DNA from 4 places in the Lelliottia sp. genome. Region 2 is predicted to be linked to each of the others. Evidence: predicted binding sites of a transcription regulator. Region 2 holds the regulator's gene; each other region holds the start of a gene.
The links. Region 2 encodes CRP, which controls carbon source genes, mostly activating them, when cyclic AMP is high. Its sites were predicted from a motif close to ATGTGANNNNNNTCACAT; they were not measured.
Positions count from the first base shown of each region.

Region 1 (3,228 bases), on a different contig from region 2:
CAGCGCAACGCCACTCGGTGACTGGCTGTACGGCGCGTGACTTTTATTGGCGGCGGCAATGGCAGACTGCGTCAGTTCATCGCCCGTTAACGCATAACCGTGGTTCTGCTCATCCATCAGCAGCGTTTTGATGTCGAGGTCTTTCGGACCAAAGGCATCCGGCAGGTAATCACTCAGGGTATGCGGCTCACGACCCGGCAGGTTAATGCGCAGTTCCAGACCACTGTTCAGCTCATTCATAAACTGGCGACAGTGACCGCAAGGGGTGTAGTTAACGGTGATGGCTTTCAGAGCGAGCTCACCGCGAAGCCAGGCGTGACTGATCGCGCTCTGCTCGGCGTGGACTGTTTGCTGCATCGTCGCACCCAGGAACTCCATGTTCCCGCCGAAATACCAGGCGCCACTTACGCCGCGCGCGATGGCGCCAACGTTGAAGTGGGAAAGGTCGGCTCTTGCGCAGGCGGCAGCCAGCGGGAGCAGTGCGAAAGCCAGCGCGTCTTCGTCCAGTCCCGTAGCCTGTTTAAGCATCGTGACCTGCTCAGCCGTCAGCAGGGCGGGGAAGTGCTCATCCGCTAGAACCGGAGCCAGGGCTGATTGCAAATTCTCGGCGAGCTGGGCGAAAGCAGATTGAAAACGTGGGTGCATGGCAATGCCTCATAAAGGTTAATGGATCGGTAGTTTACGGAGCCACTACCGCTTTATATGTGATCCAGTTCTCATTATGTATGCAACTTATGAAATCAAAATGAAAATTGCGCGACGCATCGCAAATTTTAACCCATCACGGCCAGAATGATCGGGAATAAGAACGGCGCAATGAGCGATGTCATGATCCCACATATCACCAGGGCTAAAGAGCTAAACGCGCCTTCCTGATAATCCAGTTCCGCGCAACGCGCTGTGCCGAGCGCATGCGATGCGGTTCCCATTGCCAGCCCACGCGCCGCTTTGGTTCGAATGCGCATCAAATTCAGCAGCGTGTGTCCAAATACGGCGCCCAAAATACCGACAAAAATGACGCACATCGCGCTAATAGCGGGAATGCCACCAATGCTGCCACCCACGGCCATCGCAATTGGCGTGGTCACGGATTTCGGTAATATTGAGGCGGCGATCTGCGGCGAAGCGCCCATCAGCAGGGCAACAGATGTCCCTGTCACCATCGCGACTACGCTGCCAATCAGGCAGATCGTGATGATGGATTTCCAGCGTGCGCGGATCTGGTGGAGTTGTTCGTAGAGCGGTAACGCCAGAGCAACGACCGCAGGCTGCAACAGATCGTTCAAAATTTTGCTGCCCGCAAAGTAGCGCTCGTAAGGAATATGGGTGATCAGCAGGAAGGGAATAATCACCACCATGGCGACCAGCAGCGGGTTGAGTAGCGGCATTTTAAAACGGGCGGCAAGTTTCCGGGCGGCGAAGAAAACCACCAGCGTCAACGGCAGTGACCACCAGATATTGGCCATCATTTTTGGTTTCCTTTTTGCCCTACCACTTTACGTTCACCATGCACCAGATGTGAACTCCAACTCACCACCAGGAACACCACCAGCGTGCTGATGGCGCATGAGACCACAATCGGACCAAACTGGGCCTTTAGCACATCGTAATACTGCATCACCCCCACGCCGATCGGCACGAACAGCAGCGCCATATAGCGAATCAGCACAAAGCATCCCGGGTTGACCCACTTTGCGGGCAGAATTTGCAGTGCCAGCAGCAAAAACATAATCAGCATGCCGATTATGCTGCCCGGAATGGTGATAGGCAGCAGGGATGCGACGAAAATTCCTGCATAGAGGCAAGCGTAAATAAGGATAAACGCGCGCAGATATTGCCAGACAGTATTGAGTGCTTTGATCATGGTGAAAGTCCTTGATGAAACGCATTCATCATACAATTAAACCTGGAAACGTGCTACGGATCACATCATGAAATTTGAGCATACCAGACATTCCAATTTGGAACGTCGGGCATTTCCCCAGAATTAAGGGTAAAGGCGATAGAAAACAGTGTAGTACCGGGTGGTTTTTCGGCGGTAATGATATGATAAATCTCCCCCTCAGGCAGGAGATCACCATGCCAGAATATTTCATTTTCAAAAAGGGCAGCACGGTTCACGCACGACCAGCAGCAGATATTGACGCCGCGTCTACATTGAAAGAGCAGGGCTACGAAAAGCAGTTCGAAGAAATTATTGCTTCTGATGAGAAAAGCGCCCTTGCGCGATTTGCTTCCATTAAGAAAGAAGAAAAACTGACAGTGCACGCATTTATGACGGGGCCCGCCATCATTTCGCTGGTGCTTGCCATCGTGGTGATTATTGGTTTTGTATTTACGTGATATAGCCTCGGGACGCGCATTAATCAACCCTTTCCACGCGCCAGGAGAGCGGCTACCATAGCGCGTCTTTTTTCACAGGTATTGAGAATGCGTGTATTACTGGCGCCGATGGAAGGTGTGCTCGACTCACTGGTGCGCGAGCTGCTGACCGAGGTTAATGATTACGATCTCTGCGTCACCGAATTTTTGCGTGTGGTCGATATGCTGTTGCCCGCAAAGTCGTTTTATCGACTCTGCCCGGAATTGCATCGTCAGAGTCGGACGACGTCAGGCACGCTGGTTCGCATTCAGCTTTTAGGCCAATACCCCGAGTGGCTGGCGGAAAACGCTGCGCGCGCCGTGGAGCTGGGCTCTTATGGCGTGGATCTCAACTGCGGCTGCCCGTCAAAAATGGTTAACGGTAGCGGGGGCGGCGCAACGCTGCTTAAAGATCCTGAGCTGATTTATCGCGGCGCGAAAGCGATGCGTGAAGCCGTACCTTCTCATCTGCCCGTAACGGTAAAAGTGCGTTTGGGCTGGGACAGTGGCGATCGCCAGTTTGAGATTGCGGATGCTGTTCAGCAGGCTGGTGCGACCGAACTGGTCGTTCACGGGCGTACCAAAGAAGACGGCTACAAAGCGGAGCGCATTAACTGGCAGGCGATCCGCGACATTCGTCAACGGCTGGATATTCCTGTTATCGCCAACGGTGAAATTTGGGATTACGAAAGTGCGCAAGCCTGTCTAAAAGAAACCGGCTGTGACTCGGTGATGATCGGGCGCGGTGCCCTCAACATTCCAAATCTGAGCCGGGTGATAAAATATAACGAACCGCGTATGGCATGGCCTGACGTGGTGACACTGCTGCAAAAATATACCCGCCTCGAAAAACAGGGTGATACCGGG
Region 1 covers NZ_JAZQNX010000024.1:158,859-162,086, forward strand. The annotation lists gene cdd (cytidine deaminase) at 1-645, opposite strand, end outside; gene ACKI5T_RS13785 (CidB/LrgB family autolysis modulator) at 774-1,469, opposite strand; gene ACKI5T_RS13790 (CidA/LrgA family protein) at 1,466-1,864, opposite strand; gene ACKI5T_RS13795 (hypothetical protein) at 2,080-2,343, shown strand; gene dusC (tRNA dihydrouridine(16) synthase DusC) at 2,431-3,228, shown strand, end outside.
Region 1: the regulator CRP is predicted to act here: its motif matches at 1,913-1,930, upstream of ACKI5T_RS13790 (CidA/LrgA family protein).

Region 2 (3,228 bases):
TAAACTGTTCGCCATTCAGAGTAAGCAGTTGCAGGGTATACACCGCGGTGACCGTGAAACCGACCATTGCCCAGCCATAGTTTTTACGGATAAACAGATAGCTGACCAGCGTGATAAGCAGCATACCCGCCAGGGTGTAACCGTCCGGAACGTGGAAGTGCAGCGTGACACCCGCAATCACCAGGCCGGCAATAGTCCCGCCCGCCCGGTGCAGGATCCGCACGCGCGTCGCGCCATAGCCGTTCTGCGTCACGAACAGCACAGTCATTAAAATCCAGTAGGGCTTGGGTAAATGCAGCGCCACGCCCATCAGGCTGGCGATACTCAGCATCACGCTAATGCGCGCCGCATTTCGCAGGGCAGAGGATTTAAAAGACAGATAGCTTTTCAGCGCTGGCAGTAGCGGCAGCCGTTTCTGCTTATCCGCCATCAGGTCACGGGGATAGAGCGGACGTTGGGTGCGCAGCACGCGTGCGATGCGGCTGAAATGCCATGCGCAGAACTGCCCGACCGGGTTATCCGGATGCTGACGGGCGATTTTCTCCAGCGCGCCCAATGGCTTATCCATGGTAAAGCGCGTGGGGTAGCGGTGATAAAGAATATCGTCAGCCAGCACGCGCAGACGCGCCGCGACCGTCTGGGCATTCCAGCGGATCACCGCTTCGGCATGGCTGCGCTCCACCAGTTTTTGCACTTCCTGTGGATGATGCAGGCTGACGGAGATATGTTCCTGGAGATCCAGCCCTACCTGAAACGTGCGCAGCAGCCGTTTGTATTCATGATTTTTATTGGCCGCCAGCATGTGCAGCTGCTGATAGCACTGGCTGATTAAATCGACCACTTTTTGCTGACGCGTCAGCAGCGGCGGCAGCGCCTTTTCCGGGTCGGTGTGCTGCGTCAGCAGGGTGTATTTTGCTTCGCAGTAATCAGCGAGCTGAACGTAGAGCAGGCTTAAGGATTCGCGCAAAGGCTGCTCGCGCCACATCCAAAACCAGAACCAGTTGAATAATCCGTACCACAGCGTGCCGAACGCGTAGATCAGCAACGGTTCCCAGACGGGCATATTCCCGGCGAGGCTGAGGGTGAAAATCGAGGCAATTAGCGAAGCGGGGAGCAATCGGGCATGCAGAGAACTGATTTCCGCCGTCACGCCGAGCGTGAGTGCCAGCACGGTTAAAATCAGCGGCAAGGGGATATCGCGCGCCAGCAAAAGCTGTACTGCCAGGCTACATCCGGCAAAAAGCGATCCGCCAATAATCAGGCGTTTGAAAAAGCGTTTATGCGGCGTATCGAGACCGGCAATGTTACAGCAGGCAGGGACGAGGGAAAAAAGCAGACCGTGTTGCAGATGACCCAGAATCAAACCGACGGCCACGGGGAGACATAACACCAGCGTTTGCCGAAGTGCGTAGTTAACTTCCGGGTGATAGATCAGCCTGCGCCACATAGATGCCAGAGACAAAAACGGCGTGACACCTTGCGGTGGCACGCCGTTCGACCGGAATTAACGCGTTCCGTAAACCACGATAGTTTTACCGTGGGCGGAGATCAGGTTCTGATCTTCCAGCATTTTCAGGATACGGCCAACGGTTTCACGGGAGCAACCGACGATCTGACCAATTTCCTGACGGGTAATTTTAATTTGCATGCCGTCAGGGTGAGTCATAGCGTCAGGCTGTTTCGCCAGGTTCAACAGCGTTTGCGCGATGCGACCGGTCACATCCAGGAAGGCGAGGTTACCCACTTTCTCGGAGGTGATTTGCAGGCGGCGAGCCATCTGCGAAGACAGGCGCAACAGAATATCCGGGTTAACCTGAATTAACTGACGGAATTTTTTGTAGGAGATCTCAGCCACTTCACAGGCCGATTTTGCACGTACCCAGGCGCTACGTTCCTGGCCTTCTTCAAACAGGCCCAGTTCGCCGATGAAATCGCCCTGGTTCAGATAAGAAAGGATCATCTCTTTTCCTTCTTCATCTTTAATAAGCACTGCCACCGAGCCTTTGACGATGTAATACAACGTTTCCGCTTTTTCACCCTGGTGAATCAGCGTGCTCTTCGATGGGTACTTATGAATATGGCAATGAGACAAGAACCATTCGAGAGTCGGGTCTGTTTGCGGTTTGCCAAGCACCATGCGCTGTTATCCTCTGTTATAAGCTGTCACCAGAGTCATAAATCGCATCCTGACTCTGGGGTTGCAATCGAATTCTTCCCCGTACCTGGGAATTAGGCTGTCATAAATGTTTGCAGCCTGTAATGTTTGATGTCCTTTGCATACATGTGTAACGTCAATGTATTACTGTACCATCCAGAGTGTTTTAGCATAGCTTTTGCCGCGTGTCTCCTGGTGTCTCGCTTCAGCATGACGCAGGTCGTCTTCCGTTGCGAGAATTGTAACGCGCGGGTAATCTGTCCGGAAAAATGCAACGTCGGAGTGAATAAAATGCAAGCGCGTGTGAAATGGGTTGAAGGTTTAACGTTCCTCGGCGAATCCGCTTCAGGACACCAGATTTTGATGGATGGCAACTCCGGCGATAAAGCGCCAAGTCCGATGGAAGTGGTGCTGATGGCGGCGGGTGGATGCAGTGCCATCGACGTGGTCTCGATTCTGCAAAAAGGGCGTCATGACGTCACCGATTGCGAAGTGAAGCTGACATCAGAGCGTCGCGAAGAAGCGCCGCGTCTGTTTACGCACATCAATCTGCACTTCATTGTGGCCGGCAAGGCGCTGAAAGATGCCGCAGTTTCCCGTGCGGTGGATCTTTCTGCGGAGAAGTACTGCTCGGTCGCGTTGATGCTGGAAAAAGCGGTGAAAATCACGCATTCGTATGAAGTGATTGAAGCGTAAGCGTTGACGAGATTTAGCCCTCTCCCATGGGGAGAGGGAATAGGATCATTCGATCTTTTTGCCTTCCATCAGCCGTTGCACCAGCGGCATCATGATCAGCTCCATCGCCAGTCCCATCTTCCCGCCCGGCACGACCAGCGTATTTATGTGCGAAATAAACGAGCCCTGCAGCATCGCCAGCAGCCACGGATAATCAATATCTTCCAGATTACGGAAGTGGATCACCACAAAGCTTTCGTCGAGCGACGGAATCGTTTTGGCGGCGAAGGGATTTGACGTATCCACTGTAGGCACGCGCTGAAAGTTAATGTGCGTGCGCGAAAACTGCGGCGTCAGGAAGTTAATGTAATCTTCCATCGAGCGTACCACTGAATCCA
Region 2 covers NZ_JAZQNX010000028.1:71,229-74,456, forward strand. The annotation lists gene ACKI5T_RS15705 (YccS/YhfK family putative transporter) at 1-1,447, opposite strand, end outside; gene crp (cAMP-activated global transcriptional regulator CRP) at 1,505-2,137, opposite strand; gene ACKI5T_RS15715 (OsmC family protein) at 2,447-2,851, shown strand; gene ACKI5T_RS15720 (phosphoribulokinase) at 2,897-3,228, opposite strand, start outside.

Region 3 (3,228 bases), on a different contig from region 2:
CGGCAACGATCGCGCAGACGATACCCATCACGATTTCGCTGCAACGCTCGACGGCAAACTGCGGGGCCAGTAAAGGTTCAGCCTGAATCGTAATCACAATAATCAAGGCGGTGTAACCCGAGAGTCCCCAGGCATACGAGTTCTCCACTTTTACCAGCGAAGAAACCCACGTGCAAAAACCGGCCCACACACAACACACCATCAGCATCAGCAGTGGCGAACGAATCATCGTAATAATGATAACCAGCGCGGCCGCACAGCCGATAAAAGTCCCGACGATACGCAGCATGCCGCGATAGCGGATAGCACCGGAATAGGGCTCCCCCCCGGCGGCAAACGCCGGACCGGCCGCAACAAGCGCCGCTGTCAGCACGGCCCAGCGCGGTGTCTCCAGCTGAAAGTGGAAGCCCACAAACAGTGCCAGGACGATGGCGAATGCCAGCTTAACGGCGAAGCGAAGGTGCTGGCTGGCGATGGTAAAAATACCCATCGTGATTACCCAAACTCACGCAGGCGATGCGCGATTTTACGGAACAGAGAGTCGTTGCTGGCATTGCGATCTTTCTCGCCGGTAATGACTACCGTCGCCGTAGTCCCGGCGGGCCACAGATTTCCCTGCTCGTCATCCAGGCGAATACGCACCGGCACACGCTGCGCCAGGCGCACCCATTCTAAATTGGAATCTACTGTGGCCATGCCTTTGCTGTCGCGAGTGGCGCTGGAGTTGGTGACGCCCGCGGCAATGCTGTCCACCGTGCCTTTCAGCACACGGTTGCTGCCAAGCGGCGTGATTTCTGCGCGATACCCTGGGCGAACGCCCTCAAGCTTGGTCTCTTCCATATAAGCCAGAACGTAGAAGGAGTGCTGTTTGACCAGCGCCACTGCCGTTGAGCCGCGCGTAATAAACTCGCCCGTGTAGACGTTGAGGTTTGTCACCCAGCCATCCGAGGGCGCGCGGATGACCGTACGTTCCAGATCCAGTTTCGCCAGATCGCGGGTGGCTTCTGCTTTTGCCAACTGATGAAGAACGGTTTGCAGCAGGTTGTTCGACTGATCAATCTCTTCGCGAGACATCGCCTGAATGCCTAACTTGTTGCGACGCCCCGCCTCACGACGCTTTTCCGTGGCGAGCGCCTGATAATAGGCCACGTCTGCTTCTGACTCTTCTAATGCTTTCTGATAACGCGGCTGGTCAATCGTAAAGAGAACCTGATCTTTTTTGACCAGCTGATTATCACGCACGTTTACCGCTGTAATGAGGCCCGCCACATCAGGCGCAATCGCCACGATATCCGCGCTAAAGCGCGCATCACGCGTCCAAGGTGATTCGGTATAAAATACCCATGCGCGCGAGATGGCGATAAAGGCCAGAATAACCAGCACCACAGTAATGGCAGTACGGGAGATATTTCTTGTTAGTGTTTTCACATCTACCTCAGACAAACATGCGCGATATTAAGTAGAAAAGGCAGCAATACAGCGCGGTATTAAACAATGCAGGGTGCCAGACAAAATCGTAGATACCAGTCGGGGCCAGCACCTTACGCACCAGCCAGAAAATCGCCAGTGATAAAATCAGTTCGAAAAAAATCGGTGGGAAGGACAGACCAAACACCACGAAAACGGGAAACAGACTCATGTTGACCTTGATTATAGTGCGAGCAGGCGACTGAATTTTTTTTGCTCACGCCATCGCTGTAGGCAAGAAAAGCCGGGCGGGAATGGCGAAGCCGTTAACTCATTAATAATATTTTAACGTAACTGTTATGCTGTTATCTATAATATGTGATCTAAATCACTTTTAAGCCAGAGTGAACAATGGAACGTTTAAAGCGCATGTCCGTCTTTGCCAAAGTCGTCGAATTTGGCTCTTTTACCGCTGCTGCAAGGCAGTTGCAGATGAGTGTGTCATCCATCAGCCAGACGGTATCAAAACTGGAGGATGAACTTCAGGTCAAGCTGCTAAATCGCAGCACCCGTAGTATTGGGCTGACGGAGGCCGGTAAAATTTATTATCAAGGCTGTCGGCGCATGCTGCATGAAGTTCAGGATGTGCATGAACAACTTTATGCCTTTAACAACACCCCTATCGGCACGCTGCGCATCGGGTGTTCTTCAACTATGGCACAAAATGTCCTCGCCGGTATGACCGCGGAAATGCTGAAAGAGTACCCAGGGCTGACGGTTAATTTAGTTACCGGGATCCCGGCACCGGACCTGATTGCTGACGGGCTGGACGTCGTGATCCGCGTCGGTGCGCTCCAGGATTCCAGTCTTTTCTCCCGTCGCCTGGGCAGTATGCCCATGGTCGTCTGTGCCTCAAAAAATTATCTGGTGCAATTTGGTGTCCCGGAAAAACCTGCGGATCTGAGCAATCATTCATGGCTGGAATACAGCGTGCGGCCGGACAACGAATTTGAGCTGATCGCGCCAGAAGGCCTATCAACCAAACTGCTGCCGCAGGGACGGTTTGTGACCAACGATCCGATGACGATTTCTCGCTGGCTGGTGGCCGGTGCGGGGATCGCATACGTGCCGCTGATGTGGGTGATCAATGAGATCAACAGCGGTGAACTGGAGATCCTGTTCCCGCGTTATCAGTCGGACCCACGCCCGGTCTACGCGCTGTACACCGAAAAGGACAAGCTGCCGCTGAAAGTTCAGGTGTGCATTAACTATCTGACCGATTATTTTGTGGAAGTGGCGGAGTTGTATCAGGGAATGCGAGGGCGAAGAAAAGAGTAATAAAATGCCCTCCGTAGAGGGCATGAACAATCAGCGATCAGGCTGTGCCGCCGACCGTCAAACTGTCGACTTTCAGCGTCGGCTGGCCCACGCCAACCGGCAGGCTCTGGCCTTCTTTACCGCAGACGCCAACTCCTTTATCCAGTTTGAGATCGTTACCGACCATTGAAATCTGCTGCATCGCTTCGATTCCGGAACCAATCAGCGTGGCACCTTTCACCGCTTTGGTGACTTTGCCTTTCTCAATCAGATACGCTTCGGACGTTGAGAAGACAAATTTCCCGGAGGTGATATCCACCTGTCCGCCACCAAAGTTTGGCGCGAAGATACCGTAATCAACGGATTCGATAATCTCCTGCGGCGTTGATTTACCCGCCAGCATATAGGTGTTGGTCATGCGCGGCATCGGCAGATGCGCGTAAGATTCACGACGGCCGTTCCCCGTTGGCGCAACGCCCATCAGACGCGCGTTCAGTTTGTCCT
Region 3 covers NZ_JAZQNX010000018.1:140,100-143,327, forward strand. The annotation lists gene aaeB (p-hydroxybenzoic acid efflux pump subunit AaeB) at 1-490, opposite strand, end outside; gene aaeA (p-hydroxybenzoic acid efflux pump subunit AaeA) at 496-1,428, opposite strand; gene aaeX (p-hydroxybenzoic acid efflux pump operon protein AaeX) at 1,436-1,639, opposite strand; gene aaeR (HTH-type transcriptional activator AaeR) at 1,819-2,745, shown strand; gene tldD (metalloprotease TldD) at 2,783-3,228, opposite strand, start outside.
Region 3: the regulator CRP is predicted to act here: its motif matches at 1,784-1,801, upstream of aaeR (HTH-type transcriptional activator AaeR).

Region 4 (3,228 bases), on a different contig from region 2:
CTAGCTGGTTGTGCAAGCCCCATTGATCCGAGAAGGTTTTCTTGCGGCCGCTCGCCACATCAAGAATAAAGTGGAACAGTTTCCAGCCCACGTCCTCAATGCTCTCTTCGCCGGTAGCAATGGTGCCCGCGTTGATATCCATCAAGTCATACCAACGGTTTGCCAGCTCGGTGCGCGTCGCCATCTTGATGACCGGAACGGCCATCAGACCGTACGGCGTACCGCGACCGGTGGTGAAGACCTGCACCGTAATGCCGGATGCGACCTGCTGCGTACCGCAGACAAAATCGCTGGCGGGCGTTGCGGCATAAATCAAACCGCGTTTGGTCGGGCGCTGGCCTGGCGAGAGCACCTCTGAAATCGCGCTCTGACCAGATTTCGCAATCGAACCCAACGCTTTTTCCACCACGTTTGCCAGACCGCCTTTTTTGTTGCCGGGGGACGGGTTCGCGCTGCGGTCGGTTTGCCCCAAGTCGAGATAGTTATCGTACCAGGCCATCTCTTCCAGCAGGCGTTTACCCACCTCTTCGTTGATGGCGCGCGGAGTCAGAAGGTGGATCGCATCGCGCACTTCGGTGACTTCCGAGAACATTACCGTTGCGCCGCAACGCACAAACAGATCCGAGGCGTAGCCGACCGCTGGATTTGCTGTGACGCCGGAGAACGCATCGCTGCCGCCGCACTGCGTGCCGACAACCAGCTCAGAAGCCGGGCAGGTTTCGCGTTGACGCTTGTTCAGCCTTTCCAGATGGATCGTGGCAACCTGCAGAATGTCGTCCACCATCGATCTAAAGCCAACGTGATGCTCATCCTGCAAACGCACAATGCTTGCGCTGTCTACGGGGATTGCCTTCACATCGTCGGTGCCCTGTAATAGGCGCTCTGGCTGGAGTTTTTCGCAGCCCAGGCCAATCACCATTACCTCACCGCCGAAATTCGGGTTCAGCGAAATGTTGTGGATGGTACGGATGGGCACAACGGCTGCGGGCGCGTTAATCGCCACGCCACAGCCATACAAATGGTTCAGCCCCACCACACCGTCGACGTTCGGGTATTTTGGTAGCAAATCACGTTCGATGATTTTGACCACGTAATCCACCACGCCCGCCACGCAATGCACGCTGGTGGTAATGCCGAGCAGATTTTTGGTACCCACGCTGCCGTCGGCATTGCGATAGCCTTCGAAGGTGTATCCTTCCAGCGGGGGCAGTGGCTCCGGCACGCGGGTCGCCAGCGGTAAGGTATTGAGCGGTGGTGCTTCTGGCAGTTCGACGAGCGATTCATCAATCCAACTGCCCTGCGGCACGGCGCGTACTGCGTAGCCGATGATTTCGCCGTAACGGACGATTTCACCGTGCGCAGGAATATCGACCAGTGCGACTTTATGTCCCTGGGGAATGTGCTCTATCAGTTCCAGGCCATCGGGGAAACGCGTTCCTGCTTTCAGGCCGTTGTCGTTAACAATAATCGCCACGTTATCAGTGTCGTGTACTTTTATATAGAACGCCGTCGGCGACGCTTGTCGAATTTCGATGTCGGCCATTGTTCAGTATTCTCCAGCGAAAAGTAGATATTAAATGTCGTTAAGAGTGTGCTTATTTTCTTATTAGAAAAAATAAAGACGCTGCCTGCTTTAATAAAGAATGTCAGGACTTACGGGATAAAAATGTGATCAAGATCACTCATCAGGGCGAGTACTGACGGCGTCTGGCGGGGAATGCGTAAATCTGTGCATTAGCGCCCAGGGAGTTGTGCATATGCTCAAAATATTATTCCTGAGAGGTGAGATAATTGAGCGATGCGACAATGTGCGGGCCGGGGGTGATGTTTATACTTAATCACGATTTCATTGCATCTGGTTAATTAACTGATATTGCCTGCTATCGATAATAATCAGTATAGATTTCTCTCAAAATAATAAAAATACCAACATCGATGTGCCCGAGGAAATAAACATGTCACTAGATACTGCTGTAGAAACAAAAAAGGGTATTCATACCCGTCATTTAATATTACTGATTATTTTCATTGTGACGGCGGTTAACTACGCTGACCGCGCAACACTTTCGATTGCCGGGACCGAAGTTGCAAAAGAGCTGCAGTTAAGCGCGGTATCGATGGGGTATATCTTCTCCGCGTTTGGCTGGGCCTATCTGCTGATGCAAATCCCTGGCGGCTGGTTGCTCGACAAGTTTGGCTCGAAAAAAGTCTACACCTATAGCCTGTTTTTCTGGTCGTTGTTCACGTTCTTACAAGGTTTTGTCGATTTCGTGCCGCTGGCGTGGGCAGGCATTTCGATGTTCATCATGCGCTTTATGCTGGGCTTCTCCGAAGCACCGTCATTCCCGGCTAACGCCCGTATCGTTGCGGCCTGGTTCCCGACGAAAGAGCGTGGCACGGCATCCGCCATTTTCAACTCTGCACAGTATTTCTCTCTGGCGCTGTTCTCGCCGCTGCTGGGTTGGTTGACCTTTGCGTGGGGCTGGGAACACGTCTTTACCGTGATGGGCGTTATTGGCTTTGTGCTGACCGGAATGTGGGTCAAGTTCGTTCACAACCCAACCGATCACCCACGTATGTCTGCTGAAGAGCTGAAGTTCATCACTGACGGTGGCGCAGTGGTCGATATGGATCATAAAAAGCCAGGCGATAAAGCGGCGAGTGGTCCAAAGCTTCATTACATCAAACAGTTATTGACGAACCGCATGATGCTCGGCGTGTTTTTTGGTCAATACTTTATCAACACCATCACCTGGTTCTTCCTCACCTGGTTCCCGATTTATCTGGTGCAGGAAAAGGGCATGTCGATTCTGAAAGTCGGCCTGGTGGCCTCCATCCCGGCGCTGTGTGGATTTGCGGGCGGTGTACTAGGCGGCGTGTTCTCGGATCATCTGATTAAAAGCGGTAAGTCGATTACTCTGGCACGTAAGTTGCCGATTGTGCTCGGAATGCTGTTGGCTTCCTCCATTATTCTGTGCAACTACACCGACAACACGGTCCTGGTGATTGCGCTGATGGCGCTGGCGTTCTTCGGAAAAGGTTTTGGTGCGCTGGGCTGGCCGGTGATTTCTGATACCGCGCCAAAAGAGATTGTGGGCCTGTGCGGTGGCGTGTTCAACGTCTTCGGTAACGTGGCGTCGATTGTCACCCCGCTAGTGATTGGCTATCTGGTGAGTGAACTGCATTCATTCAATACGGCTCTGGTCTTCGTTGGCTGCTCTGCGTTGA
Region 4 covers NZ_JAZQNX010000018.1:28,942-32,169, reverse strand. The annotation lists gene garD (galactarate dehydratase) at 1-1,543, opposite strand, end outside; gene ACKI5T_RS09865 (MFS transporter) at 1,956-3,228, shown strand, end outside.
Region 4: the regulator CRP is predicted to act here: its motif matches at 1,667-1,684, upstream of garD (galactarate dehydratase).